DNA from 3 places in the Streptomyces sp. AMJ-169 genome. Region 1 is predicted to be linked to each of the others. Evidence: predicted binding sites of a transcription regulator. Region 1 holds the regulator's gene; each other region holds the start of a gene.
The links. Region 1 encodes HrcA, which represses chaperone genes, less so after heat shock. Its sites were predicted from a motif close to TTNGCACTCNGNNNNNCNGAGTGCNAA; they were not measured.
Positions count from the first base shown of each region.

Region 2: a site for HrcA is predicted at 3,162-3,188, ahead of groL (chaperonin GroEL). Genes of this name have one in related genera too.
Region 3: a site for HrcA is predicted at 1,645-1,671, ahead of groES (co-chaperone GroES). Genes of this name have one in related genera too.

Region 1 covers NZ_JBVLTJ010000010.1:71,415-79,038, forward strand. The annotation lists gene ACYUD3_RS24380 (SpoIIE family protein phosphatase) at 1-843, shown strand, start outside; gene hemW (radical SAM family heme chaperone HemW) at 910-2,142, shown strand; gene ACYUD3_RS24390 (Uma2 family endonuclease) at 2,245-2,835, shown strand; gene ACYUD3_RS24395 (DUF3097 domain-containing protein) at 2,813-3,628, opposite strand; gene ACYUD3_RS24400 (MBL fold metallo-hydrolase) at 3,639-4,373, opposite strand; gene hrcA (heat-inducible transcriptional repressor HrcA) at 4,493-5,509, shown strand; gene dnaJ (molecular chaperone DnaJ) at 5,510-6,649, shown strand; gene ACYUD3_RS24415 (nitronate monooxygenase) at 6,853-7,624, shown strand, end outside.
Region 2 covers NZ_JBVLTJ010000023.1:11,425-19,048, reverse strand. The annotation lists gene ACYUD3_RS35935 (Uma2 family endonuclease) at 1-349, shown strand, start outside; gene ACYUD3_RS35930 (Uma2 family endonuclease) at 432-1,103, shown strand; gene groL (chaperonin GroEL) at 1,373-2,995, opposite strand; gene ACYUD3_RS35920 (cold-shock protein) at 3,303-3,506, opposite strand; gene ACYUD3_RS35915 (MoaD/ThiS family protein) at 3,937-4,212, opposite strand; gene thrC (threonine synthase) at 4,209-5,504, opposite strand; SAM riboswitch class I at 5,523-5,666, opposite strand; gene ACYUD3_RS35905 (glucosyl-3-phosphoglycerate synthase) at 5,848-6,792, shown strand; gene ACYUD3_RS35900 (alpha,alpha-trehalose-phosphate synthase (UDP-forming)) at 6,955-7,624, shown strand, end outside.
Region 3 covers NZ_JBVLTJ010000005.1:581,436-589,059, reverse strand. The annotation lists gene ACYUD3_RS15885 (polysaccharide deacetylase family protein) at 1-693, shown strand, start outside; gene ACYUD3_RS15880 (polysaccharide deacetylase family protein) at 690-1,550, shown strand; gene groES (co-chaperone GroES) at 1,818-2,126, shown strand; gene groL (chaperonin GroEL) at 2,241-3,866, shown strand; gene ACYUD3_RS15865 (SDR family NAD(P)-dependent oxidoreductase) at 4,065-4,838, opposite strand; gene ACYUD3_RS15860 (MOSC domain-containing protein) at 4,970-5,638, opposite strand; gene ACYUD3_RS15855 (LysR family transcriptional regulator) at 5,732-6,634, shown strand; gene ACYUD3_RS15850 (WhiB family transcriptional regulator) at 6,700-7,020, opposite strand; gene ACYUD3_RS15845 (response regulator transcription factor) at 7,399-7,624, shown strand, end outside.

The sequences.
Region 1 (7,624 bases):
GTCGAGGACCTCGCCCGCCGCGTCGCCCTCGCCATCGGCGCCGCCCGCCAGTACGCCCGCCAGGCCACCATCAGCGCCGTCCTCCAGAAAGGCCTGCTGCCCGGCGCCGTCGCCGAGATCCCCGGCGTACGCAGCGCGCTGGTCTACGAGCCGCGCGAGAAAGGCGGCCCCAGCGGCGACTTCTACGACCTGTTCCCCGCCGCCGACGGCCGCTGGTGCTTCGCCGTCGGCGACGTCCAGGGCAAGGGCCCGGAAGCGGCGGTCGTCATCGGCCTCGCCCGGCCGTGGCTGCGGCTGCTGGCACGGGAGGGGTACGGGGTGGCCGACGTCCTGGACCGCCTCAACCAGCTCCTCCTGGACGACGCGACGGAGGCCGCCGACGCCGCCGCACGGGCGTTCGTGGGTCCCTCGGGCCCGGCGGACGGCCCCCAGACCCGCTTCCTCTCCCTGCTCTACGGCGAGCTGGCCCCCGACGCCGGGGGCGTCCGATGCACCCTCGCCTCCGCCGGCCACCCGCTGCCGCTCCTGCTGAGCCCCGACGGGAGCGTCCGCACGACCGCCCACCCACAGACCCTCCTCGGGGTGATCGAGGACGCCACCTACACGAGCGAGGTGATCCGGCTGCACCCCGGGGACACGCTGCTCTGCGTGACGGACGGGGTGACCGAACGGCGGGACGGGACACGGCAGTTCGACGACGAGGACGGGCTCGCGCGGGCGCTCGCGGGGTGTGCGGGGCTGGACGCGGAGAGCGTGGCGGAGGAGATCCGGCGGCTGGTGCACGCGTTCGGGGAGGGGCCGGCGGAGGACGATCTGGCGTTGCTGGTGTTGCAGGCGGAGTGAGGGTGGCTGGGGCACGGGCTCAGGAGGGGAGCGGCGGGCATCCGGCGATGCCGGACAATGGGAGACATGCCTTCCGCACTTCCCGACGGTGAGCCCGTCCCGCACGACGGCGCGCTGCCGGACTCCGCGCTCGCCGGGGCGGCCGGCCGTCCCCTCGGCTTCTACCTGCACGTCCCGTACTGCGCGACCCGCTGCGGCTACTGCGACTTCAACACCTACACCGCGACCGAGCTGCGCGGCACGGGCGGGGTCCTCGCCTCCCGCGACAACTACGCCGACACTCTCGTCGAGGAGGTCCGGCTCGCGCGGAAGGTGCTGAAGGGGGACCCGCGCGAGGTCCGTACGGTCTTCGTCGGGGGCGGTACGCCGACCCTGCTCGCCGCCGCCGACCTCGTCCGGATGCTCGCCGCGATCCGCGAGGAGTTCGGGCTCGCGCCGGACGCCGAGATCACGACCGAGGCGAACCCGGAGTCCGTGGACCCCGAGTATCTGTCGGTCCTGCGCGAGGGCGGCTTCAACCGGATCTCCTTCGGGATGCAGAGCGCGAAGCAGCACGTCCTGAAGGTCCTGGACCGCACCCACACGCCCGGCCGTCCCGAGGCCTGCGTGGCGGAGGCGCGGGCGGCGGGGTTCGAGCACATCAACCTCGACCTGATCTACGGGACGCCGGGGGAGTCGGACGAGGACTGGCGGGCGACGCTGGGCTCCGCCCTGGGCGCGGCCCCCGATCACATCAGCGCCTACGCCCTGATCGTCGAGGAGGGCACGCGGCTGGCCCGGCGGATCCGCCGGGGCGAGGTCCCGATGACGGACGACGACGTGCACGCGGACCGGTACCTCATCACGGAGGAGGTGCTGGGGGCGGCGGGCTACGACTGGTACGAGGTCTCCAACTGGGCGACCTCTCCTGCGGGCCGCTGCCTGCACAACGAGCTGTACTGGCGCGGCGCGGACTGGTGGGGCGCGGGCCCCGGCGCCCACTCCCACGTGGGCGGGGTCCGCTGGTGGAACGTGAAGCATCCCGGGGCGTACGCGGCGGCGCTGTCGGAGGGCCGCTCTCCGGGGGCGGGCCGTGAGCTGCTGTCGCAGGAGGACCGCCGGGTCGAACGCATCCTGCTGGAGCTGCGGCTGCGGGAGGGGGTCCCGCTGGACCTGCTGCGGACGGAGGGTCTGGCGGCGGCCGGCCGGGCGCTGTCGGAGGGGCTGCTGGAACGGGGGGCCTATGACACCGGGCGGGCCGTACTGACGTTGCGGGGGCGGCTGTTGGCGGACGCGGTGGTCAGGGATCTGGTGGACTGATCACTCGGGTGGGTGAATGCGGGGGGAACGGGGGTTCGGCGCCTAACCTGGTTCATAGGCTTCCGCCGACAGATGGCGCGGCGGAAATGGAGGGTCACGGAGATGACCGCTGTGGACGACCGACCGATGACCAGCCGCATGATGAAGATCTTCGAGGACCTTGAGGTTCCCGAAGGCTTCAAAGCGGAGCTCCTCCGGGAGGTAATTGTGATGATGGCGGGGCCGGACGTGGCCCACAACGACATCTTGGAGGCGGTCCAGGACCAGATTCCCCGCAAACGCTGGCGGCGCATCCACAACACCGACATCGTCATCCTTGAGGAGAGCAGCCAACCGCAGCCTGACCTTGTGGTGATTGAACGAGGACTCGGCCCAGCACGCGGAAGGCTGATGCCGTCCGAGGTCATCACCATGCTCGTGGAGGTTGTCTCCAAGACGAGCGTGGAACGCGACTACGGCGTCAAGCGATCGATCTACGCGGCGGCAAAGATCCCTGCCTACTTCATCATCGACCCGATCATGGCTCAGTGCGTACTGCTCACGGAGCCTGTGGGGCATGGGGAGGACGCGGATTACCGGCGGCAGCGGCTCACCAAGTTCGGCGACCTTACGCCTCTTGAACCCCTCGGCCTCGAACTGGACACCAGCGAATTCGAGACGTACGAGAAGGTCAGGCCCCACCGCTACCCGTGACGAAGTCGATCAACTCCTCCACCCTGCCCAGGAGTTCCGGTTCCAGGTCCTTGTAGGAGCTGACCCTCTTCAGGATCGCCGACCATACCGCCCCGGTGTTCTCCGAAGGCCACCCCAGCGCCCGGCACACCCCCGTCTTCCAGTCCTCCCCCCTCGGCACCCTCGGCCACCCCTCGATCCCCAGCGACGCCGGCTTCACCGCCTCCCAGATGTCGATGTACGGGTGGCCCACGACCAACGCGTGCTCGCTGGTCACCTGCTGGGCGATCCGCCACTCCTTCGTCCCCGGCAGCAAGTGGTCCACCAGGACACCGAGCCGGGCGTCCGGACCCGGTGCGAATTCGGCCACGATGCCCGGGAGATCGTCCACCCCCTCCAGGTACTCCACCACCACCCCCTCGATCCGCAGATCGTCCCCCCAGACCTTCTCCACCAGCTCCGCGTCGTGCCGCCCCTCGACATAGATCCGCCCGGCACGCGCCACGCGGGCACGTGCCTCGGGGACGGCGATCGAGCCGGAGGCGGTGCGGGCGGGGCGGGACGGGGCGGCGGTTGCCGGGCGGACGAGCGTCACGACCTGGCCCTCCAGGAGGAACGCCCCGGGCTCCAGCGGGAACACGCGGTGCTTGCCGAAGCGGTCCTCAAGGGTGACCGTGCCGGCCTCGCAGCGGATCACCGCGCCGCAGAAGCCCGTACGCGGCTCCTCGATCACCAGACCGGGGTCGGCGGGCACCTCGGGGAGCTGCTTCGGCTTCTTCCAGGGGGGCGTGAAGTCGGGGGAGTACTGGCGCATCTGAGTGACCTTAGTGCTCCGGCCCCCACCCGCCGCCGAGCCGCCCCGACACGCCGAACCGGCGGGCCAGCGCGTCCCGTTGGCGGCGGACGAAATCCGCGTCGACCACCGCGCCGTGGCCGGGCACGTACAGCGCGTCCTCCCCGCCCAGCGCCAGCAGCCGGTCCAGCGCGGCGGGCCAGGCGGCGGGCGCCGCGTCCGGACCGGCCTGCGGCTCCCCGGACTCCTCGACGAGATCGCCGCAGAAGACGACGCCGCCGGCGCGGACCACCATGTCGTACGGGGCATGCGCGGGCCCCAAGTTGACCAGCCGGACCTGCTCGGAGGAGCCCAGCTCCAGCTCCCCCTCCGCCGTGATCACCCGAGCCACCCCCGCCAGCACCCCCGCCGCCGCCTCAGCCTCCTCCGGCGGCAGCCCATTGCGCACCGCGTCCGCCCGCAGTTCCTCCGGCTCCCCGAGGCTCCGCCCCGCCGCCCAGATCTCCGCGTCCGGGAAGGCCGCCGCGCCGAAGACGTGGTCGAAGTGGGGGTGGGTCAGCGCGAGATGGGTCACATTGCGTTCGGCGAGGTGTTCTGCATCACGCCGCAGCCGCGCGCCCTCCGCGAGACTCGACCCCGCGTCGATCAAGAGAACCCCGCCCGCGCCGATCACCAGGCCCGCCGTACAGTCCCACCCGGGCAGCCGCACCCGCCCGACCCCGCCCGCGAGCCGTTCCCAGCCCAGCTCTTCCCAAGTCACCGTCATACCGCGACGCTAACCGTCAGCGGCCGTCCTTGCCTCGGTACCGCCTGGCCGCCGTACACTGGCACTCGTATGTGAAGAGTGCCAGGTGCCGTCGGGGTCGACTTCTGGAGGTGGGCGCGGTGCTGAGTGAACGCAGGCTTCAGGTGCTGCGCGCGATCGTCCAGGACTATGTCGGGACCGAGGAGCCGGTGGGGTCGAAGGCGCTCACCGAGCGGCACAACCTCGGCGTCTCGCCGGCCACCGTCCGTAACGACATGGCGGTCCTGGAGGACGAGGGGTTCATCGCGCAGCCGCACACGAGTGCGGGGCGCATCCCCACCGACAAGGGCTACCGGCTGTTCGTCGACAAGCTCGCCGGGGTCAAACCGATGACCGGCCCCGAACGGCGCGCCATCCACCACTTCCTGGACGGGGCGGTCGACCTCGACGACGTCGTCGCGCGGACCGTACGGCTGCTCGCGCAGCTCACCCGGCAGGTCGCCGTCGTCCAGTACCCCTCCCTCACCCGCTCCACCGTCCGGCACGTCGAGCTGCTGGCGCTCGCGCCCGCGCGGCTGATGCTCGTGCTGATCACGGACACGGGACGGGTCGAGCAGCGGATGGTCGACTGCCCGGCGCCGTTCGGGGAGTCCTCGCTGGCGGATCTGCGCGCCCGGCTCAACAGCCGGGTCGCGGGCCGCCGCTTCACCGATGTGCCCCTGCTCGTCGAGGACCTCCCGGAGGCTTTCGAGCGCGAGGACCGGGGTACGGTCTCGACGGTGCTCTCCACTCTCCTGGAGACGCTCGTCGAGGAGAACGAGGAGCGGCTGATGATCGGCGGAACCGCCAATCTGACCCGCTTCGGACATGACTTTCCCCTCACCATCCGGCCCGTCCTGGAAGCCCTCGAGGAGCAGGTCGTGCTCCTCAAGCTGCTGGGCGAGGCCGGAGATCCGGGCGTGACCGTGCGTATCGGGCACGAGAACGCCTACGAGGGACTCAACTCCACGTCCGTCGTGTCGGTCGGCTACGGTTCGGGCGGCGAGGCAGTCGCCAAGCTCGGCGTGGTCGGACCGACCCGCATGGACTACCCGGGAACGATGGGAGCGGTACGCGCAGTGGCGAGGTACGTCGGACAGATCCTGGCGGAGTCGTAAGTGGCCACGGACTACTACGCCGTGCTCGGCGTGCGCCGCGACGCGTCCCAGGATGAGATCAAGAAGGCGTTCCGCAGGCTCGCGCGCGAGCTGCACCCGGACGTCAACCCGGACCCGAAGACCCAGGAGCGGTTCAAGGAGATCAACGCCGCTTACGAGGTGCTGTCGGACCCGCAGAAGAAGCAGGTCTACGACCTCGGCGGCGACCCGCTCTCGGCGAGCGGCGGCGCGGGCGCGGGCGGCTTCGGCGCCGGCGGGTTCGGGAACTTCTCGGACATCATGGACGCGTTCTTCGGCACCGCGTCCCAGCGCGGGCCCCGCTCGCGCACCCGGCGCGGCCAGGACGCGATGATCCGCCTGGAGGTCACCCTCGACGAGGCGGCCTTCGGCACCACCAAGGACATCCAGGTCGACACCGCCGTCGTCTGCAACACCTGCAACGGCGAGGGCGCGGCTCCGGGCACCACCGCGCAGACCTGTGACATGTGCCGGGGGCGCGGCGAGGTCTCCCAGGTCACGCGCTCGTTCCTCGGCCAGGTCATGACGTCCCGGCCCTGCCCGCAGTGCCAGGGCTTCGGTACGGTCGTCCCGACCCCGTGTCCCGAGTGCGCCGGCGACGGCCGCATCCGCTCGCGGCGGACGCTGACCGTCAAGATCCCGGCGGGCGTCGACAACGGCACCCGTATCCAGCTGGCCGGCGAGGGCGAGGTCGGGCCCGGCGGCGGTCCCGCCGGTGACCTCTACGTCGAGATCCACGAGCTGCCGCACGCGATGTTCCAGCGCCGGGGCGACGACCTGCACTGCACGGTCACCCTCCCGATGACGGCGGCGGCGCTCGGCACGAAGGTGCCGCTGGAGACGCTGGACGGCCTGGAGGAGGTGGACATCCGGCCCGGCACCCAGTCCGGCCAGTCCATCCCGCTGCACGCCCGGGGTGTCACGCATCTGCGCGGCGGCGGGCGGGGCGATCTCATCGTCCACGTCGAGGTCCAGACCCCGACCAAGCTCGACCCCGAACAGGAGCGCCTGCTGCGGGAGTTGTCGAAGCTGCGCGGCGAGGAACGGCCCCAGGGGCAGTTCCAGCCGGGGCAGCAGGGGCTGTTCTCGCGGCTGAAGGATGCGTTCAACGGGCGTACGTGAGGATGCGAGTCGGCGGGAGCTGAGCCACTGCTGGGGGTCCGGGGGTCGTCCCCCGGGAAGGCACAGTCAGCCGGGGCAGCAGGGGCTGTTCTCGCGGCTGAAGGACGCGTTCAACGGGCGTACGTGAGGCAGCGCTGAACTTGGCGTATGCCAAAACGCGGGCCCGATTCGATGTGGTCCGGGGGACGTGACACCATGCCGTCATGTCCTCCGCACTCACCGGTCTCCTCCCGCTCCCGATCGTGCAGGCGCCCATGGCGGGCGGTGTCTCCGTGCCCCAACTGGCCGCCGCCGTGGCCGAGGCCGGGGGCCTCGGATTCCTCGCCGCCGGGTACAAGACGGCCGACGGGATGTACGAGGAGATCAAACAGCTGCGAGGGCTGACCTCACGGCCGTTCGGCGTCAACCTGTTCCTGCCGCAGCCCGAGTACGCCGAGGCCGGCGCGGTCGAGCTGTACGCGCACCAGCTGGCCGGCGAGAGCACCTGGTACGAGACCGAGCTGGGCGACCCCGACAGCGGACGCGACGACGGCTTCGACGCCAAGCTCGCCGTCCTGCTCGACAACCCGGTCCCGGTCGTCTCCTTCCACTTCGGCGCCCCCGCCCCCGAGATCCTCGCCGCGCTGCGCCGGGCCGGCACACTGACCCTCGTCACCGCGACCACCCCCGAAGAGGCCCACGCGGTCGAGCGGGCCGGCGCGGACGGGGTGATCGTCCAGGGCGTCGAGGCCGGCGGCCACCAGGGCACGCACCGCGACAACCCCGAGAACGACCGCGCCGGCACCGGTCTGCTGACCCTGCTGACACAGATCCGCGAGACCGTCTCCCTGCCGCTGATCGCCGCCGGCGGCATCATGCGCGGCGCCCAGATCGCCGCCGTCATGGCGGCCGGCGCGTGCGCGGCCCAGCTCGGCACGGCGTTCCTCGCCACCCCCGAGTCCGGCGCCGCCGCCGTCCACAAGCAGGCCCTGACCA
Region 2 (7,624 bases), on a different contig from region 1:
GGCCGGCCGCGAGGGCCGCTCCATCCTCGACGGAGCCTTCGCGCCGTACGAGCACTTCATGAGACACGGCAACTGGTCCGACCCCGAGGGCATCTTGATGGCCCTGGAGATCACGACCGACGACCACCGCACCAACCAGCGCATCCGCGAGGACAAGCCCCTCGCCTACGCGGAGTCCGGCATCCCCGCCTACCTCCTCATCGACCGCAACACCATGACCCTCACGGTCTTCAGCGCCCCCGAGAACGGCCGCTACCAACTCTCCCCCTCCTACCCCTGGGGAGCCGCCGTCCCGCTCCCCCTGGGCCTCACCCTCGACACCGGCCCCCTCAAGAAATACGCCGGCTGACAGACGGAAGGACACCCGCATGACCGCTCCTACGGTCCGGCGGCACCACCCCGGGGCACGATGGAGGGGAGGAGGCGACGCCATGACCCCCAGCACCGCCCACGGCCCGCAGATGTCCGCCGAGGACTTCGAGGAGCTGGCCGCAGCCGCTCCCGAAGGCGTCCGGCTCGAATTCATCGACGGCCGGGTCCACTCCAAGGACCCGCTCGGCGTCGAGGAGTTCGAGGAACTGGAACGCCGGGCGCCGGAGACCGTGCGGCTGGAGTACATCAACGGAAAACTAGAGGTCAAGGCAGTGCCGGACGGCAATCACCAGGAGATCCTCGTCTGGCTGCAAGAGCAGGTCATGCTGAACCGGCCCGACCTCCGCCTCTACGGCGAGTCCGGGGTCAAGAGCGAGGCGTACCGCAAGGGACGCGCCCGCGCGGACGGAGCCGTCGCGCGCAAAGGGCACTTCACCAGGCGGGGCGAGTGGTCCGTGTCCGACGGCATCCTCATGGCCGTCGAGGTCACCTCCCACGACCGCGACACCCACCAACGCGACCGCGTCGACAAGCCCATCGGCTACGCGGCGGTCGACATCCCCGTGTACCTCCTCATCGACCGCGACGACAACACCCTCGTCGTCCATTCAGCCCCCGAGAACGGCCGCTACCAGGAGATCGACACCTACCCCTGGGAAACCGACGTCCCGCTGCCGTCCCCCCTCGACTTCACCCTCGACACCTCCGAGCTGAAGAACTACACCGACTGACAACACCCCTCACCCACCCACCATCCCCCCAATATCCCGAACCCCCTCCCCCGTCACCGCGCAATACCCCTCGACCTCGCCACTTCTCGCGGTCCTTCTCCTCGTCCGTCATGCGAAGAAAGACGGTGGAACAGGCACAAGGGGTTCCGGAAAGCACTGAAGAAACGCCCCACGGAAACGCGGAAAACGCGGAAAACGCCGAAAGCGGCACCCCCCGCCGAAGCGAGAAGCACCGCCCTCAGTAGCGACTACCGATCCAGGAAACCGGATCAGAAGTCCATGTCACCACCCGGCATCCCGCCACCGGCAGGCGCAGCGGCCTTCTCCGGCTTGTCGGCGATGACGGCCTCGGTGGTGAGGAACAGCGCGGCGATGGACGCCGCGTTCTGGAGCGCGGACCGCGTCACCTTCGCCGGGTCGATGATGCCCTCGGCGACGAGGTCGACGTACTCACCGGTCGCGGCGTTCAGACCGTGACCCGGGGTGAGGTTGCGGACCTTCTCCACCACGACGCCGCCCTCGAGGCCGGCGTTGACGGCGATCTGCTTCAGCGGGGCCTCAAGGGCGAGCTTGACGGCGGCAGCGCCGGTCGCCTCGTCACCCTCCAGCTCCAGCTTCTCGAAGACCTGCGCGGCCTGGAGCAGCGCGACGCCGCCACCGGCGACGATGCCCTCCTCGACGGCCGCCTTGGCGTTGCGCACGGCGTCCTCGATGCGGTGCTTGCGCTCCTTGAGCTCGACCTCGGTCGCGGCACCGGCCTTGATGACGGCCACGCCGCCCGCGAGCTTCGCCAGGCGCTCCTGGAGCTTCTCGCGGTCGTAGTCGGAGTCGGAGTTCTCGATCTCGGCGCGGATCTGGTTGACCCGGCCGGCGACCTGGTCGGAGGAGCCGGCACCGTCGACGATGGTGGTCTCGTCCTTGGTGATGACGACCTTGCGGGCGCGGCCCAGGAGGTCGAGCGTGGTGTTCTCCAGCTTGAGGCCGACCTCCTCGGAGATCACCTCGCCGCCGGTGAGGATGGCGATGTCGTTCAGCATGGCCTTACGACGGTCGCCGAAGCCGGGCGCCTTGACGGCGACGGACTTGAACGTGCCGCGGATCTTGTTGACGACCAGCGTCGACAGGGCCTCGCCCTCGACGTCCTCGGCGATGATCAGCAGCGGCTTGCCGGACTGCATGACCTTCTCCAGGAGCGGCAGCAGGTCCTTGACCGAGCCGATCTTGGAGTTGGCGATGAGGATGTACGGGTCGTCCAGGGACGCCTCGAGGCGCTCCATGTCGGTCGCGAAGTACGCCGAGATGTAGCCCTTGTCGAAGCGCATACCCTCGGTGAGCTCCAGCTCCAGACCGAAGGTCTGGGACTCCTCGACGGTGATGACGCCTTCCTTGCCGACCTTGTCCATGGCCTCGGCGATGAGCTCGCCGATCTGGGTGTCGGCGGCGGAGATGGAGGCCGTGGAGGCGATCTGCTCCTTGGTCTCGACGTCCTTGGCCTGCTCGAGCAGGGCGGCGGAGACGGCCTCGACGGCCTTCTCGATACCGCGCTTCAGCGCCATCGGGTTGGCACCGGCGGCGACGTTACGGAGGCCCTCGCGGACCAGCGCCTGGGCGAGGACGGTCGCGGTGGTCGTACCGTCACCGGCGACGTCGTCCGTCTTCTTGGCGACTTCCTTGACCAGCTCGGCGCCGATCTTCTCGTACGGGTCCTCCAGCTCGATCTCCTTGGCGATGGACACACCATCGTTGGTGATCGTGGGGGCGCCCCACTTCTTCTCAAGGACGACGTTGCGGCCCTTGGGGCCGAGGGTGACCTTGACGGCGTCGGCGAGCTGGTTCATGCCGCGCTCAAGGCCTCGCCGCGCCTCCTCGTCGAACGCGATGATCTTGGCCATGTGAAGTGGTCCCTCCAGGACTGCTGGGTGAGTACCGCAGAGGACCGCGCCCGCGCCCGCGACGGACGGCTCCCCGGCGCGGACGGTTCCTTGCCCCGCCCGGCCGCGAGCCTCACCGACTCGGTCCTTCGTAGCACTCTCACCTTCAGAGTGCTAACGCCAATGATTAGCACTCGACCCCCGAGAGTGCAAGACACCCTCCCCTCGCCCGGACCCCGGCGGACCCCCCGCGCGGGCACGTCGAAGGGCCCGCGTCCTGGACAGACGCGGGCCCTTCGACGTGCCGGAAACGGTGTACAGAAAATCTTCAGGCGGTGAGGCGAACCATGTCGGCCTGCGGGCCTTTCTGACCCTGCGAGATCTCGAACTCGACGCGCTGGCCCTCTTCGAGGGTGCGGTACCCGTCCATCTGAATCGCGCTGTAGTGGACGAAGACGTCCGCACCACCGTCGACCGCGATGAAGCCGTAGCCCTTCTCCGCGTTGAACCACTTGACGGTGCCCTGAGCCATGCCTAACTCCCCTATTACTGGCCCTTGCACAGATCCGCACTTCGCGGATCCGGGTCAGACCTCACCCCCCAATGACTGGGGGCGTGCGCCGGAACGCGTCGACCGCCGCTGAATGTATCCGCCCCACTGCCGTCCGCAACAGGTCAATCCGACGAGAATTCTGGACGGATCCGATCCGGAATGTGGTGAGAATTCCACTGAATTCAGGGCAATCCGGGCCGGGCAAAGGCCGCGAATGCCGCACCCGCGACAGCCACTTTGGCTATTTCTTATCGGGCGCTCACCGGGAGAGCCAAGGCGCGTTACCCAACCTTACAGCGCCTAACCACACAGAATTGCCCCCTCCGTTTCGAACCAGGAGAGGGCAATTCGATGAACATTCAGTAATGGCAGTTACCGACGGTTACTACCCGTTGGTAACGACATTAAGTCAGCCACCCGCGACGGCCGGGATGATCGAGACCCCGGCGCCGTCCGGCGTCGCCGTCTCAAGACCCTGCTCGAACCGCACGTCGTCGTCGTTGACGTACACGTTCACGAACCGCCGCAGCTTGCCCTGGTCGTCCAGGACCCGCGCCGCGATCCCCGTGTGGTTCTTCTCCAGGTCGGCGATGACCTCCCCGAGGGTCCCGCCCTCGGCGCTCACCTCGGCGACGCCGCCGGTGTACGTACGCAGGATGGTCGGGATACGAACGGTCACGCTCATGCGAGGCCAGCCTCTCGGAAGGAGTCCAGGGTCGGACGGATGGTCGCGGTCAGACCGGTGCCGGCCACCGCGTCGAGGGTCTTGAGCCCGTCACCGGTGTTGAGGACGACGGTCGTCAGCGCCGGGTCGAGGAGCCCGTTCTCGATCAACTTGCGAGTGACCCCTACGGTCACGCCCCCGGCGGTCTCCGCGAAGATCCCCTCGGTCCGCGCCAGCACCTTGATCGCGTCCACGATCTCCGCGTCGGTGACGTCCTCGACCGCGCCCCCGGTCCGCCGCGCGATGTCGAGCACGTACGGCCCGTCCGCCGGATTCCCGATGGCCAGCGACTTGGCGATGGTGTCCGGCTTCTGCGGCCGGACGACGTCGTGCCCCGCCTTGTACGCGACGGAGACGGGCGAGCACCCCTCGGCCTGCGCCCCGAAGATCTTGTACGGCTTGTCCGCGACCAGCCCCAGCTTGATCAGCTCCTGGAGCCCCTTGTCGATCTTCGTGAGCTGCGAGCCGGAGGCGATGGGGACGACGAGCTGGTCGGGCAGCTCCCAGCCCAGCTGCTCGGCGATCTCGTACGCGAGCGTCTTGGAGCCCTCGGCGTAGTAGGGCCGCAGGTTGACGTTGACGAACCCCCAGCCCTCGCCCGCCGAGTCGCCGATCAGCTCCGAACAGAAGCGGTTGACGTCGTCGTAGTTGCCCTCGATGCCGACCAGCTGACCGCCGTAGACGGCCGCCATGACGACCTTGCCCTGCTCCAGGTCGTGCGGGATGAACACGCAGGAGTTCAGGCCCGCGCGGGCGGCGGCGGCGCCGACGGCTCCGGCGAGGTTGCCGGTGGAGGAGCACGAGAGGGTGGTGAACCCGAACGCGCGCGCCGCTTCGAGCGCCTGTGCGACGACCCGGTCCTTGAAGGAGTGGGTCGGGTTGCCGGAGTCGTCCTTGATGAAGAGCCTGCCCTCGGCGACCCCGAGTTCCGCCGCGAGCCGGTCGGCGCGGACGAGCTTGGTCCAGCCCGGGTTCAGGTTCGGCTTGTCGGCGACGTCCGCGGGGACGGGCAGGAGGGGGGCGTAACGCCAGATGTTGGCCGGCCCGGCGGCGATGCGGGCCCGCAGTTCCTCGGCGTCGTAGGCGGAGAAGTCGTAGGCGATCTCCAGCGGGCCGAAGCACTCTTCGCAGGCGAAGGACGGGCCGAGGGGGACGCGGTGGCCGCATTCGCGGCAGCTGAGGGCGGAGGCAGGTCCGAGGTCGACGGTCTTCTCTGTACCGGTCCGCTGCTCGGCGATGGTCTGCACAGCCATGGGAGGGGAGGCCCTTTCTCCTCATCTTCCTCACGACGCATCTCGCCGTGAGACGGATTTGGCACCTTCCCTAGCCGGGAGCCTCGGCGCGCGTGCGCGAGACCGGCTGGAGGGTTGCCGGGGCTTCATCGGGCCGTATCCCTCTGCCCCTCTGGATGAGCGGTATGAAGTTGTCGAACGCAGGCTGAGCGGTATGAACATACGATCCGCGACCGTCGACATGCGATGGTCACCAGCGTTGTTCAAGACTGTAACCGAAGCACAGGACAGTTGAGATAGTCGTCCGAACCGCGAGATGGATCACACGTCGCAGTGTGACCGTGACAGTGAGGAGCCGCTGACTGTGCTGCAAGAAGTCGAGCGCTGGCTGGCGACCCGTACATGGTCGTTGTCCGACCGCCCCCTGCACCGCGTCCTCGCGGCGAAGCGGGCGGCAGGGCTGTCGGTGTCGGTGGTCCTGCCCGCGCTGAACGAGGAGTCGACGGTAGGGGACATCGTCTCGATAATCCGGCACGACTTGATGCGGCAGGTGCCCCTCGTCGACGAACTCGTCGTCCTCGACTCCGGCTCGACCGACCGCACGGCGGAGGTGGCGGCGCGGGCCGGCGCGCGGGTGGTCGCGCGCGACTCGGTCCTCCCCCGCATCCCCACGGTCCGGGGCAAGGGCGAGGTCCTGTGGCGCTCACTCTTCGTGACCAGCGGTGATGTGGTCTGCTTCATCGACGCGGACCTGCGGGACTTCTCCTCCGACTTCGTGACGGGCATCGTGGGCCCCCTGCTGACCGACCCCGGGGTGTCCCTGGTGAAGGGCATGTACGACCGCCCCCTCGCCGGCGCGGCGGGCCAGGGCGGCCGGGTCACGGAACTGATGGCCCGCCCGCTGCTGAACATGCACTGGCCTCAACTGGCGGGTTTCGTCCAGCCGTTGGGCGGCGAGTACGCGGCAAGGCGCAGCCTCCTGGAACGGCTCCCGTTCCCGGTCGGCTACGGCGTGGAACTGGGAATGCTGGTGGACGCACTGCACTTGGTGGGCCTCGACTCGCTGGCCCAGGTGGACGTAGGCGTGAGGAAACACCGCCACCAGGACGGCCAGGCCCTGGGAAGGATGTCGGCGGAAATTTATCGGACCGCTCAACTCCGGCTGGCGAGGGGCCACTTGATCCGCCCGTCGCTGACCCAGTTCGAGCGGGGCGAGGCGGGGTTCGAGGCGCGGACGTATTCGGTGGACACGGAGGAGAGGCCGCCGGTGCTGGAGATCGAGGAGTACGCGGAGCGGAAGGCGGCGTAAGGACTGGCGTGAGGCTGACGGACCTCAGGGGGCGCGGGGCTGTGCCGAGGTGCGGCTCCGCCGGGTGGGCGCCGACCAGCCGCCTCCGAGCCGCACCCCGCAACGGCAGCGGCCCCCGGTTTCCTGGTTTGAGCGCCGCAGGCCCTGGCTAGGTTCAGGCGTATGGCTGCTTCCGCTGTGCTGGTCGCCTCCAATCGGGGACCCGTCTCGTACGACCTGCTGGACGACGGCTCGCTCAGTGCCCGGCGCGGCGGCGGGGGCCTGGTCTCCGGGCTCTCCGCCATCGGTCCCGAGGCCGGCGCCCTGTGGGTCTGCTCCGCCCTCTCCGAGGCCGACCGCACCGCCGTACGGCGCGGGGTCCGCGAACCCGGCACCCTCATGCTCGACATCCCGGCCGACGTGCACGCCGACGCCTACAACGGCATCGCCAACTCGGTCCTCTGGTTCGTGCACCACCTGCTCTACCAGACGCCGCTGGAGCCGGTGTTCGACGCGGAGTTCCGGCGCCGGTGGGCGGCGTACGAGGCGTACAACCGGGCCTTCGCCGAGGCCCTGGCCGGCAATGCGGCGGACGGCGCCGCCGTCCTCGTACAGGACTACCACCTCTGCCTCGTCCCCGGCATGTTGCGCGCGCTCCGCCCCGACCTGCGGATCGGGCACTTCTCGCACACCCCGTGGGCGCCGCCGGACTACTTCGCCCTGCTCCCCCGGGACATCAGGGCCCAGCTCCTCGACGGCATGCTCGGCGCGGACCGGCTGGGTTTCCTCACCCGGCGGTGGGCGGACGCGTTCGCCGCGTGCTGTCCCGAGGGGACGCGGGGGACGGAGATCG
Region 3 (7,624 bases), on a different contig from region 1:
TGGGGGCTGAAGCGGGTGCCGCTCGCCGCGCCCGCGCCGCCCGCGAAGAAGCCGCACATCGGGGCGCGGGACGGGTTCGAGGTCGAGGACCAGGAGGAGCTGGGCCTGCCGCCGGTCTTCACGACCGTCCCGACCAAGGAGAAGGTCGTCTTCCTCACCATCGACGACGGCGCTGAGAAGGACCCGGCGTTCCTGCGGATGATGAGCGAGCTGAAGATCCCGTACACCGCGTTCCTCTCCGACTACCTGGCCAAGGAGGACTACGGGTACTTCAAGAAGATGCAGGACGCCGGCGTCGTCCTGAACAACCACACCCTCACCCACCCCTACCTGCCCGGACTCTCGTACGCCCAGCAGAAGCGCGAGATCTGCGGGATGCAGGACGTCATCGAGAAGCGGTACGGCAAACGGCCGCAGCTCTTCCGGCCGCCCTACGGCAACTACAACCGCGACACCCTGCGCGCGGCGAAGGCGTGCGGGGTGAAGTACGCGCCGATCTGGGACGAGGAGGTGTTCGTCGACCACTGGGAGTACCGCGAGTGGGACCGCGACCTCCATCCCGGCGACATCGTCCTGAGCCACTTCCGGGGGAAAAACGACTGGAAGGGAACTATGCCCGACATGATCCGGCGGTTCCTGGACATGGTGACCGAGAAGGGGTACGCGGTGGGGCGGTTGGAGGATTACCTGTGAGAGGGCGGGGGTTGGTGACCGGCGTGCTGCTGGCGGCGGCCGTGGCGCTCAGTGGCTGTGCGCAGTCGGCCGGGCCGATGGAGCGGCTCGGCAAGGAGGCGGCGGAGCGGGTGCGGGGGCATGGGGCGCATGGGAGTCCCGGCGTGGACGGCAGCCCCGGCGCCGACGGCGGTCCCGGCTCCGGGGGGCAGCCGGCGTACCGCCGCTGGGGGCTGACCGGGCCACTGACCCCCGCACCGACCCGCCCGAGCACGATGGGCCTTCCGGGGAAGGGGGTGCGGGTCCTGGACCACGTCCCCACCCGCGACCCCGTGGTCTTCCTCACCTACGACGACGGCGCCGAACGCGACCCCCGTTTCATCGACATGGTCCGCGAACTGCGGCTGCCGGTCAGCATGTTCCTCACCGACAGCGTCGTCGGCCCCGGCTACGGCCACTTCGCGCGCCTGCGCGAGGTCGGCGCCGACCTCCAGAACCACACCCTCCACCACGCCGCCCTCCGCGGCCTCCCCTACGCCGGCCAGCGCGCCGAGATCTGCGGCCAGCAGGAGAAACTCCAGTCCCGCTTCGGCATCCGCCCCCACTACTTCCGCCCGCCCTACGGCACATACGACCAGGTCACCCTCCAGGCGGCCGGGGACTGCGGAATCTCGGCGCTGATCCTGTGGCGGGCGTCGATGGGCCCGGACGGCCTGAGCTTCGCGAGGGGTTCACGGCATCTGCTGCCGGGGGATGTCATCGCGATGGACTCGGACGAGTCCGGGGGGCCGAGCCTGCGGGAACGGACGGTACGGGTGTTGCGGGAGGCGCAGGCGAAGGGGTTGGGGGTGGGGAGGCTGGCGGACTATGCGGGGTGAGGGGGCGGCAGCCCCAGGGCCCGGAAACGCCGGGCTGGGACAGGCCGACGTCAGCTGAAAGCGTCGGTCTCCGCGCCGCGGACATGAGCCGGGATTAGCAGTCCGCTTGACCGAGTGCTAATCGCGGTCATAGTCTCGGGTCTGGCACTCCCCCCTGGAGAGTGCCAACAACGCGACGGGCAGGTCCGGCACCCGCGACGACGGATCGACCTGGTCGCCACCTCAGACAGTTAACCCCGTGAGATCTCCGAAGGGGGAGGTCGGATCGTGACGACCGCCAGCTCCAAGGTTGCCATCAAGCCGCTTGAGGACCGCATCGTGGTCCAGCCGCTCGACGCCGAGCAGACCACGGCCTCCGGCCTGGTCATTCCGGACACCGCGAAGGAGAAGCCCCAGGAGGGCGCCGTCCTCGCCGTGGGCCCGGGCCGGTTCGAGAACGGCGAGCGCCTGCCGCTCGACGTCAAGGTCGGCGACGTTGTCCTGTACAGCAAGTACGGCGGCACCGAGGTCAAGTACAGCGGCGAGGAGTACCTCGTCCTCTCGGCTCGCGACGTGCTCGCGATCATCGAGAAGTAAGAAACCTCAGGTTTTTGAAGCCGCGCCCCTGGCCCCGCGATCCCTTGTTGGAGCCGGGCGCCAGGGGCGCGGCGTTTTTTCACCCACAGATTTTCCGAGAGGGCACCCGCTGTCATGGCGAAGATCCTGAAGTTCGACGAGGACGCCCGTCGCGCCCTTGAGCGCGGCGTCAACAAGCTGGCCGACACGGTCAAGGTGACGATCGGCCCCAAGGGCCGCAACGTCGTCATCGACAAGAAGTTCGGCGCGCCGACCATCACCAACGACGGCGTCACCATCGCCCGTGAGGTCGAGCTCGACGACCCGTACGAGAACCTCGGCGCCCAGCTGGTGAAGGAGGTGGCGACCAAGACCAACGACATCGCGGGCGACGGCACCACCACCGCCACCGTCCTCGCCCAGGCGCTGGTCCGCGAGGGCCTGAAGAACGTGGCCGCCGGTGCCTCCCCGGCGCTGCTGAAGAAGGGCATCGACGCCGCCGTCAAGGCCGTCTCCGACGACCTGCTGGCCACCGCGCGCCCGATCGAGGAGAAGTCCGACATCGCCGCCGTCGCCGCGCTGTCCGCCCAGGACACGCAGGTCGGCGAGCTCATCGCCGAGGCGATGGACAAGGTCGGCAAGGACGGTGTCATCACCGTCGAGGAGTCCAACACCTTCGGCCTGGAGCTGGAGTTCACCGAGGGCATGGCCTTCGACAAGGGCTACCTGTCGCCGTACTTCGTGACGGACCAGGAGCGCATGGAAGCGGTCCTGGAGGACCCCTACATCCTCATCAGCCAGGGCAAGATCTCCTCCATCCAGGAGCTGCTGCCGCTGCTGGAGAAGGTCATCCAGACCGGTGGCTCCAAGCCGCTGCTGATCATCGCCGAGGACGTCGAGGGCGAGGCCCTGTCGACCCTGGTCGTCAACAAGATCCGCGGCACGTTCAACGCCGTCGCCGTCAAGGCCCCCGGCTTCGGCGACCGCCGCAAGGCGATGCTCCAGGACCTGGCGGTCCTGACCGGCGCGACCGTCATCTCCGAGGAGGTCGGGCTCAAGCTGGAGCAGGCCGACCTCGACGTGCTCGGCACCGCCCGCCGCGTCACCGTCACCAAGGACGACACCACGGTCGTCGACGGCGCCGGCGACTCCGCGGACGTCACGGGCCGCGTCGCCCAGATCAAGGCCGAGATCGAGAACACGGACTCCGACTGGGACCGCGAGAAGCTCCAGGAGCGCCTCGCGAAGCTGGCCGGCGGCGTGTGCGTGATCAAGGTCGGCGCCGCCACCGAGGTGGAGCTGAAGGAGAAGAAGCACCGTCTGGAGGACGCCATCTCCGCGACCCGCGCCGCGGTCGAGGAGGGCATCGTCTCCGGCGGTGGCTCCGCGCTCGTGCACGCCGCGAAGGTCCTCGAGGGCGGCCTCGGCAAGACCGGCGACGAGGCCACCGGTGTCGCCGTCGTCCGCAAGGCCGTCGTCGAGCCGCTGCGCTGGATCGCCGAGAACGCGGGCCTCGAGGGCTACGTCATCACCTCCAAGGTCGCCGAGCTCGACAAGGGCCAGGGCTTCAACGCCGCGACCGGCGAGTACGGCGACCTGGTCAAGGCCGGCGTCATCGACCCGGTCAAGGTCACCCGCTCGGCCCTGGAGAACGCCGCCTCCATCGCCTCCCTCCTCCTCACGACCGAGACCCTGGTCGTCGAGAAGAAGGAAGAGGAGGAGTCGGCCGCCGGTGGTCACTCCCACGGGCACTCGCACTGACACCACGTCGGTGAGCTGAAGGCTCCGAGGCCCGGTATCCGTGGGGGTGCCGGGCCTCACCCGTGTCCTCGTACCGGAGTTCCGGCGGGGGCGGTCCGGGAGGGGCGGTCCGGGAGGGGCGGTCCGGGAGGGGCGGTCCGGAGCGGGGAGTTCAGGGCGGGGCGTTCGGGGAGGGGCGTTCGGGGAGGGACAAGTCGCTTACTGCGGACCGTACTTGCGTCCCGTCCGGGACGAGAGCCCGCCCAGCAGCCCCCGGGGCGTCACCTTCACGACCCCCATCAGCGCCTTGTACTTCGGGTCCGGGATCGACACGGACTTGCCGCGCGAGAGGTCCTGGAGCGCCTCGGCGACCAGCTTGTCCGCGTCCAGCCACATCCACCCGGGGATGTTGTCCGTCCCCATCCCGGCCCGCTCGTGGAACTCGGTCCGCACGAACCCCGGGCACAGCGCCATCAGCCGCACCCCGCTGCCCGCGAGATCCTTCGCCGCGCCCTGGGTGAACTGCACGACCCACGCCTTGGACGCCCCGTACGTCCCGCGCGGCAGGAACGCGGCGACCGACGCGACGTTCACCACACCCCCGCGCCGCCGCTCCCGCATCCCCTCGACGGCCGCCGACGTCAGCCGCAGCACCGCCTCGCAGTGCACCTTGAGCATCTTCAGCTCGTCCGCCATCGCCACGTCGAGATAACGGCCCTTGTTGCCGAAGCCCGCGTTGTTGACCAGCAGGTCGACGGGGCTCTTGCGGTCCCGCAGCCGGGCGGCGACCGCCTCGATGCCGGCGTCCTCGGCGAGGTCGGCGGAGAGCACCTCCGCCTCGATGCCGTGCCGGTCGTGCAACTCGGTCGCCTGCTCGCGCAGCCGCTTCGTGTCCCGCGCGACCAGCACCAGGTTGTGCCCGTCCGCCGCCAGCCGCCGCGCGAACGCGGCACCGATCCCCGCGGTCGATCCCGTAATCAGAGCCGTTGTCATGGGCAGAAGACTAGGCGGCCGAACGGCCCGCTCCGGGCCCCTGTCCAGGCCCTCCCGAACGTGAAGAACCCGTGGGCAACGGCTTGATGACACTCTCCGGCCGGCCCTGGACAAGGGCGGCCCGGCCCTCTTCAGCCCCCGTACTTCTCGACGTACTCCAAAGCCGCCCTCCTCTCCTCCGGATGGAGCGCCTCGCCGGCCGCGAGGACGCGGGGCAGCAGCGCCCGCTCGGTGGTGACCGCGCGGAAGGCGACGGCCACCGACACGTCGTGCTCCGGACGGTGGACGATCTCCACGGGGTCCCCGGCCTGGATCTCCCCGGGGACGATCACCCGCAGATACGCGCCCGTCGCCGCCGCCCGGGTGAACCGTTTGACCCATCCCGGCTCGCCCATATGGCCCTGGAACGTCCGGCACGGGATACGTCCGCTGCTGACCTCCAGCACCACCCGCGCGCCGATCCGCCACCGCTCCCCGATGAGCGCCCCGGAGACGTCGATCCCGGCCGTCGTCAGGTTCTCCCCGAACATCCCGTTGCCCAGTTCCCTGTCCAGCACCCGCTCCCACTCGTCCAGATCCTCGCGCGCCACCGCGTACACCGCCTGGTCGTCCCCGCCGTGATGCCGCAGGTCCGCGATGTGGTCCCCGGCCAGACCACTCCCCCCGGCCCCCTTGGCCCCCGGCGCCGCCACCCGCACCGGGCCCTCGACCGGGCGCTTGTCGATCCCGGTCAGCCCTTGCGGCTGATCGGTGTACGGCACGGCCTTGAGCCGGCCCACGTTCACGGACAGAAGCCTCATACAGGAAACCGTAGCGACCCCGGCTCAAAGCGTCCAGACATTTTTGACCTGCATGTACAAGGTCTGCTTATGCCTCGGGTTATCCTCGGCCGCGTGATAGAAGCCCGCCATCTGCGCGTCCTGCGCGCCGTCGCCGCCACCGGCTCGTTCTCCGCCGCGGCCCGCGAACTCGGCTGCACCCAGCCGGCCGTCAGCCAGCAGATGAAGGCCCTGGAGAGTGCGGCGGGCACCCCGCTGCTGATCCGCGGCGGACGCGAGACACGGCTGACGGAGGCCGGCGAGGCCCTGGTCCGGCACGCCACCGGCATCCTCGCGGGACTCACCGCCGCCGAGGAGGAGGTCGCCGCGATCGCGGGCCTGCGCGCGGGCCGGGTCCGCCTGGTCTCCTTCCCCAGCGCCAGCTCCACCCTCGTCCCCACCGCCCTGGCCGCCCTGCGCGCCGCCCACCCCGGCACCCGCGCCCACCTGGAGGAGGCCGAACCCCCGCACTCCACCGCCCTCCTGCGCGCGGGCGACTGCGACATCGCCCTGGCCTTCCGCTACGAGGGCGCCGGACCCGGCGGGGAGGAGTGGGCCGACCTCGTCGTACGGCCGCTGCTCACCGACCGGCTCGTCGCCGTCGTGCCCGAACGGCATCCCCTCGCGCGCGTGGGCGCCGTCGCCATCACCGATCTCGCGCGCGAGCCCTGGATCGCCGGGTGCCCGCGCTGCCGGGGGCAGCTGGTGCGGGTGTGCCAGAACGCCGGGTTCACCCCGCGGATCGACTTCGCGACCGACGACCATCCCGCGGTCGTCGGCCTGGTCGCGGCCGGGCTCGGGGTCGCCGTCGTGCCGCGGCTCGCCCTGGCCTCCGTACGCGCGCGCGGGGTGCGCACGCTCGCCCTGGAGCCCGCCGTGCGGCGGGAGGTCGTCGCCCTCACGCTGCCCGACCTGGCCCGGGTGCCCGCCGTCGCGGCGACCCTGGACGAGCTGGAACGGGCCGCCGGGCAGCAGTGAGAGCGGGGTACGCGCGCGTACCCCGGTCACGGGTCCTCCTGCGGGCAATTAGGTGAAACGTTCCTTCATGTGTTCGAAGCGGCGACCGGCGTCGTCGTCACCAGGCGGTGGCGGGCCCGGCCCATGAGCTCTTCGCGCTCGTCCTCGGTCAGCCCGCCCCACACGCCGTACGGCTCACGCACCGCGAGCGCGTGTGCCGCGCACTGCGCGCGGACCGGGCACCTCATGCAGACCTCCTTGGCCGAGTTCTCGCGAGCGCTCCGGGCGGCTCCGCGCTCGCCCTCCGGGTGGAAGAAGAGCGAGCTGTCGACCCCGCGGCAGGCAGCCAGGAGCTGCCAGTCCCACAGGTCCGCGTTCGGTCCTGGAAGGCGGGAGAAATCTGCCATTGCGTGACCCCTTGTAGCCGTGCTGAGCGGATACGGTGCCCACGACCGTACAACTACGATCTAAGGAGATGAAAATATGACTCATTGGGAATCTAGCCCCAGACACCACCTGAAGGGAAGAAATGGGTCTAAATGGGGCACCGGTTGTGATGAAACCGCGAGGGTCCGCTGTGCCTGTCTGCACCGTCTCCGCACCCTCACGTAGAGTGCCGAAGAGGCTACGCAGCCCCGTAACTCTTTCGAGTGACCGTCGTTGAGAGTGCGGAGGCGGTTGAAAACACAAAAGCTCGGGCAGATGTCCGAGCCGGTCGACCGCACAGGTGAATACGTACCAGCCTGGAGGCACAAGGTGACGCGCATCAGCTGCGGAGGGCGGCCATGACATCCGTCCTCGTCTGTGACGACTCCCCGCTTGCCCGAGAGGCGCTGCGCCGCGCGGTCGCGACCGTGCCCGGCGTCGAGCGCGTGACGACCGCGGCCAACGGCGAGGAAGTCCTCCGCCGCTGGGGAGCGGACCGCTCGGACCTGATCCTGATGGACGTACGCATGCCCGGACTGGGCGGCGTCGAGACCGTACGGCGGCTGCTGTCCGCCGACCCCGGTG